Regions from separate parts of the uncultured Planococcus sp. genome, predicted to be linked through region 3. Evidence: riboswitches for the same ligand, from Rfam matches in the RefSeq annotation. Region 3 holds a riboswitch; each other region holds the start of a gene.

Region 1 (2,187 bases), on a different contig from region 3:
TCCTGCATAAACGATTCAGCAAGAAAGCTGCGCAAGTATTCTTCTTTCCGGCTTTTAGAAAGCTGGGTTTGTTTCAGGAGTTGTCTGGCTTCAAAAAGAAATTCAAGATAGTGTTCGTAGCTTTCGTCAAACTGAGTCTGCAGATCCTGTTTGATTTTTTTCGCAAGCATAGGACTGGCGCCATTCGTTGAAACCGCGATGCTCAATTTGCCTCTTTTGAAATGAGCCGGAAAATGAATATTTCCAGACTCGGCGTCAGTGGAAGCATTGATCAGGCAGTGCGGAGGTGCAGCTTCTCTTGCGGCCGCGTTGACAACGGGGTCATCGGTGGCGATGATCATCATGAAAGCCTCTTCAGCCTCTTTTGGGTCGAAGTTTTTTGGTTTCCATTGGATTTTACCTTCTTCAGCCCACTGCTTTATTTCCGGTGTCACGGAGGGACTGATTACGGTCAGCACAGCTCCACTGTCCAGCAAAGCGTTCAGCTTCCGTTTGGCGATGCGTCCGCCGCCCACTACAATCACTTTTTTTTCTGCCAACTCAATCATGATGGGAAGTACCGTCATCTTCTCCGCCTCCTTACCTCTCCTAATACTATCAAAAATATTCCTCTCTGCGTTGAACAGAAACTATTCATCAGCTAATCAAAATAATTTTGCTTGCGCTAGCCTTTGGCAGGGCAGCTTTCCTGGAAAAAGTCTAAAAAAAAATTAAAACATAGTTTGACACTCGGAATAGTCTATTATATACTTTGTGAAATCAAACATTTCAAACAATTCTCATCAAAATTGAATATGCGTTCTTATCAAGAGAGACGGAGGGATTGGCCCTTTGATGTCTCAGCAACCCTCCTATAAGGAAACGGTGCTAACTCCAATAGGCTTCATCAGCCTAGAAGATAAGAAGATTGTTTTGTTTTTCCGGACCTTCTTCTTGTCGAAGAGGGTCCTTTTCTTTTTGTTCGAACGCTTTGGAAGTTTGGTTTCAGAATGGTTTCGAAATGAACAGCGCAATTCAAAACTAACCTTGGAGGTAATGAAATGACTAGTAGAGCACACGGTGGAGATTTGGTAAACAGACAGGTGACAGGCACGGAAAGAGAAAAGGCCTTGAAAAATGCAGAATCGCTTTCTTCATTATTCGTTTCGGATTGGGCGATCTCGGATCTCGAACTAATCGGCATCGGAGGCTTCAGCCCATTAACCGGTTTCCTTGGACAAAAAGATTATGAAAGTGTGGTACATACATCGCGCCTCAGCAATGGCACGGTTTGGAGCGTGCCAATTACACTGTCGGTCACCAAAGAAGAAGCGGACAGCTACCAAGTCGGCGACGAAATTGCGCTGAAAGGCGAAGACGGTGTGATTTACGGAACACTCGCACTGAAGGAGAAATACGCTTACGACAAACGGTTGGAAGCGGAAAAAATCTACGGAACGACCGAAGAAGCACATGCAGGTGTTAAGAAATTATACGAACGCGGCGATGTGTACCTGGCCGGACCGATCACTTTATTGAATCGTCCGGATCACAGCGAATTTGAAGAGTTCCATTTGGATCCGGTTGAAACGCGTCAGTTGTTCCAGGATTTGGGCTGGAAGACGATTGTCGGTTTCCAGACGCGCAACCCGGTGCACCGGGCACATGAGTACATCCAGAAAGCAGCATTGGAAGTGGTTGACGGATTGCTGTTGAACCCCCTCGTGGGCGAAACGAAATCCGATGATATTTCAGCAGCGGTACGGATGGAAAGCTACCAGGTCATCTTGAAGCATTACTATCCTGCAGATCGTGCGCGCCTGGCCATCTATCCTGCAGCAATGCGCTATGCGGGACCGAAAGAAGCGGTTCTTCACGCCATCGTCCGCAAGAACTACGGGTGTACACATTTCATCGTTGGCCGCGACCATGCCGGTGTCGGCGATTATTACGGCACATACGAAGCGCAGGAATTCATCAGCCAGTTCGAAGACGAACTGGGCATTCAAATCTTCAAATTCGAGCATTCATTCTACTGCAATACATGCGAAAACATGGCAACAGCGAAAACCTGCCCGCATACGGCAGAAAATCATGTCCATTTGAGCGGTACGAAAGTGCGTGAATTGCTTCGCAACGGGGAGAAGCCACCGAAACAATTTTCCCGTCCGGAAGTGGCGGATGTTCTTATCAAAGGCTTGCGGGAGA
Region 2 (2,187 bases), on a different contig from region 3:
GCAGGGATGAAAGCTTTTACGAGCAAATTCTTCTTGTATTTTTAGCTATTTTTAACATGTAAAAAAATAGGTATGAATTTATATTAAGTTGTACTATATAAGAGTTTGTAGACAAAGGAATCTTTAGATTATTACAAGAATGGATATTCATTTCATCATATTTTTACTGAATCCTGCACTTCAGGCGGACGCTTTCCGCGGGCTCGCAGGAAGCGAGTCGGGCTGTGCCTGACTCGTTTGCGACGAAGCTAGCGCAGCGATGCAGGAGCATATCTTTGCCCTTCGCCGCCTTGCGCTCCGGATCCTTGAGTGAAGGGTATATCAAGTTGATTGAGTCTATTTCTTCCTGAAGTAGATTAGTAGGCTTCTCTCTTTGAATGGAGCAACACGCACTAACCAGGCCGGCCAGGCTGTAGTTTCAGAAAAAGGGTGTGGAGGTCTCAGCGCAGCTTGCGCAGGAGCAGTCATCTTTGCTCTACTGAAAGCGAGGGGGGAAAGTTGTTTTTCATTGACTGAATCAAGACTGAAATTATTTTTTTGCGCCAAAAATGTTGACATCCAAGTGCTATTTCCGTATGATGAAAAATTGAACGGATACTCTTATTCCGAGCTGGTGGAGGGGACAGGCCCTATGAAACCCGGCAACCTGCTGCAACCGCAGTGATGGTGCCAAACCTGAAGCAAGGCTCACAGGCCTTGGATGATAAGAGTGAAAGGTGCTTATGATGATTCTCCTTTCCTCATGATGAATGAGTGAAGGGATTTTTTTATGGAATGCCCTTAATCCTCGTGTGAAAGGCCACAAACGGCTTGAAGTTCAATCCGGCTTTTGTCTGGAACGGACTTGACATGGGAAACGAGTACCGTATCAATTTCGAGAGCAATCTCGCAGGATATAAGGAGGAACATTTTTTGAAAAACCGTCGATTATTTACTTCAGAATCAGTAACAGAAGGACATCCGGATAAAATCTGTGACCAAATCTCAGATGCTATTTTGGACGCTATCTTAACCGAGGATCCAAACGCGCGTGTTGCGTGCGAAACGACCGTCACTACAGGACTGGTTCTGGTAGCCGGAGAAATCACCACTTCCACTTATGTGGACATCCCGAAAGTTGTTAGACAAACCGTAAGAGAAATTGGATACACACGAGCTAAATATGGTTTCGACTCAGAAACAAGTGCAGTTCTGACAGCAATCGATGAGCAATCACCGGATATCGCTGCAGGAGTCAACGTAGCACTTGAATCACGTGAAGGCCAAATGACAGATAAAGAAATGGACGATATCGGAGCAGGTGACCAAGGGTTGATGTTCGGATATGCCAACAACGAAACAGAAGAATTGATGCCATTGCCGATTTCATTGGCACATAAATTGGCACGCCGCTTGGCTGAAGTACGGAAAGAAGAAATTCTTCCCTATCTGCGTCCCGATGGCAAAACGCAGGTGACAGTTGAATATGATGAAAACAATAAACCACTTCGCGTGGACACGATTGTCATCTCTACTCAGCATCACCCAGAAGTAACGCTTGAGCAGATTCAACGCAATATCAAAGAATATGTCATCAATGAAGTCGTTCCAGCAAAATGGATCGACGAAGATACCAAATACTTCATCAACCCAACCGGGCGTTTTGTTATTGGCGGACCTCAGGGAGATGCGGGCTTGACTGGCCGCAAAATCATCGTGGATACCTACGGTGGCTATGCTCGCCACGGCGGTGGAGCATTCTCTGGTAAAGACGCGACAAAAGTGGACCGTTCAGCAGCTTATGCGGCCCGTTATGTAGCGAAAAACATCGTAGCGGCCGGACTAGCAGACAAATGCGAAGTGCAATTGGCTTATGCAATCGGTGTGGCACATCCTGTATCCATCGCTTTTGATACATTCGGCACCGGCAAAGTCGATGAAGACAAATTGGACGATTTGGTACGCGCGAACTTCGATTTGCGTCCTGCCGGAATCATCAAAATGCTTGATCTTCGCCGCCCGATCTACAAGCAGACTGCAGCTTACGGACATTTTGGCCGTACGGATGTCGATCTTCCTTGGGAGCGTACAGATAAAGCCGCTATCCTGAAAGAACAAGCTGGCGTTCAAGCCGGCATTTAAAACATCATCGAATGAAAAAGGACGATTGAGCCACTAGCGCTCAATCGTCCTTTTTACGTTCTTAGT
Region 3 (2,187 bases):
GCGCCACGGACTTTCAATGAAAAAATAGCCTCGTACACGTCTTCCACCGTTTCAAGCGTCAAGTATTCTATAATATGCGGTAATTTCTGCTGATCCAGAATAGTCAGCTGTTGGCCGTCCCATTTGATGGATAAAGGAATGCTCATGTGTGCGCCTCCTCCAGAATTTGCAGTATATCTCCGATCGATGCTGTCTGCTGGCGCTTCAGGATCAATGCTCTCCCTGTCTGCAGCGCCTGTTTCTTAGAATGGATTCTTTTTTCGGTATCTTCGATGCTGTCCAAGTCTTTGACATGCGCCAAGCCAATCGTACGGCGGATCAATTCACATCCCGCAAAACCCGTTGCATCTGTCAGCACTTTCTCAAGTACGAACTCCAAGTAGCCTTCTGTCTCTTTAAATGATTCGACGCTCTCCGTTTTCCATAGCTCAGTGAACCGGGAATCGAAAACATCCCATGTCTTTTCTATATGGCCCACAATCACTTGGCGATCCTCGCCTTCACGTGTGATGGCCTGAAAAATGAGGTTTGCCAAGAACAGGCCGACATCAAATCCAATCGGACCGTAGAAGCCGAATTCCGGATCAATCACCTTGGTTTCCGTTTGGCTCGCAAAGATGCTGCCCGTGTGAAGGTCGCCGTGCAGAAGCGCTTCCGATTCAGTCAAAAAGCTCTTCTTCAATTTCGCCACTTCCAGCTGCAGCTTACGATCGCTCCAGATCGCTTCTACCGCTGATTGGAGCTGCGGTTCGTAATCATTGGTCTCAACGTCGAAAAAGGGATCTGTAAAGATGAGATCTTCCGTGATCTTGCAGAGCTCCGGGTTGGAGAACTCAGCAGCCAAACCCTTTTTCTCAAAAGGATGCAAGCCGTAATCCGATGTATGGAATAAAGTCTGCGCCAAATATTCACCGATATCCTGCGACAGTCTCGGGAAATTTTCTCCGTTGACCAAGCCTTCCCTTGCAATCTCAAGATGGGACAAGTCTTCCATCACCGTAATGGCCAACTCTTCATCCGTAGCATAGACTGCAGGTACCAATGAAGGAACGAACTCTCCGTGTTTTCTCAGGACATTGGCTTCAATGGTTGCCCGCTTCAAAGTCAGCGGCCAGCTTTCACCGATTACTTTCGCATATGGCAATGCCTGTTTAATGATCAGCCGCTTGCCGGTTTGCGGATCTTCAATCTGAAAAACATAATTCAAGTTGCCATCGCCGATTTCCCGGCAAGTCAATCGGGCATTGCCATCGAATGGATGGACAGCCTTTGCCAATGCGATCGCCGTCGATTCAGTTAATGCTTTATAAGTAGTGGGAACAGTAAGAGTCATGATTTTTCTTCCTTTCTTCTGCAATATAAAAAGCCTCTTTCAAAAGAAAGAGGCCAGAATAAGAGATTCCATGCCTCTTATCTTTCAGAAAATAAATTTCTGATGGAATTAGCACCGTGCCTTACAGGATGTTCATCCTGGCGCCAAAGCGCCCCGTCTCACAACGGTATTACGGTCGGTTGCTGGGCGTCATCGGGCCAAAATCCCTCTGCCAGCTCTTGATAAGAGTACTACATGTATTACTATTAAGTTTATGAAGAGAATCCTATCACGATTCAGAATTGACTGTCAACGCATTTTTCCAATAAAAACAATTTTTTGATAACAGAGTTGACAGACTTCTGCTCACATGAAATAATCAGAATTACTTTACTGTATTAAATCGACTTAGTTATTTTGGATTAAATTATAAAATTATTTTACTCAATTTCATATCTTTCTTATTCAGAGCAGGTGGAGGGACAAGCCCTATGATACCCGGCAACCGGTCCAATGATGGACACGGTGCTAATTCTTGCAGCCAGAACCGATGGCTGAGAAATAAGAAGTTGTTAACGCCCTTAACCTCTTCTTATTTGAAGAGGTTTTTTATTTTTTAAATTGCATGGGAGTGTGGAATAGATGAGCGTATTGACTGCTACTTATCAAGTATACGGAAAGCCCGGTTCCTTCGAAAAAAAAGCGGAAGGCATTGCTTTGGGACTGACGATCGGCTCCTGGACAGACTTGCCGCTGCTTGAACAGGCACAACTGAAACACCATAAGGGACATGTTGTTTCCATCGAAGAGTTTACGGAAGACAGCCATCCATTGAAGCCGGAGCTGATAAAGGCAGAACTCGAGATTGCCTACCC

Evidence for each region. Region 3 has a riboswitch for S-adenosylmethionine ahead of mtnK (S-methyl-5-thioribose kinase). Riboswitches for the same ligand answer to the same signal wherever they lie in the genome.
Region 1: another riboswitch for S-adenosylmethionine. It lies ahead of sat (sulfate adenylyltransferase); the one in region 3 lies ahead of mtnK (S-methyl-5-thioribose kinase).
Region 2: another riboswitch for S-adenosylmethionine. It lies ahead of metK (methionine adenosyltransferase); the one in region 3 lies ahead of mtnK (S-methyl-5-thioribose kinase).

Annotation. Positions count from the first base shown of each region.
Region 1 is NZ_CANMXD010000002.1:22,384-24,570, forward strand. It holds gene Q0785_RS02510 (NAD(P)-binding protein) at 1-566, opposite strand, end outside; SAM riboswitch class I at 800-905, shown strand; gene sat (sulfate adenylyltransferase) at 1,041-2,187, shown strand, end outside.
Region 2 is NZ_CANMXD010000013.1:98,027-100,213, reverse strand. It holds SAM riboswitch class I at 598-710, shown strand; gene metK (methionine adenosyltransferase) at 913-2,121, shown strand; gene Q0785_RS17765 (gamma carbonic anhydrase family protein) at 2,183-2,187, opposite strand, start outside.
Region 3 is NZ_CANMXD010000010.1:80,520-82,706, forward strand. It holds gene mtnA (S-methyl-5-thioribose-1-phosphate isomerase) at 1-146, opposite strand, end outside; gene mtnK (S-methyl-5-thioribose kinase) at 143-1,333, opposite strand; SAM riboswitch class I at 1,408-1,561, opposite strand; SAM riboswitch class I at 1,771-1,880, shown strand; gene mtnW (2,3-diketo-5-methylthiopentyl-1-phosphate enolase) at 1,955-2,187, shown strand, end outside.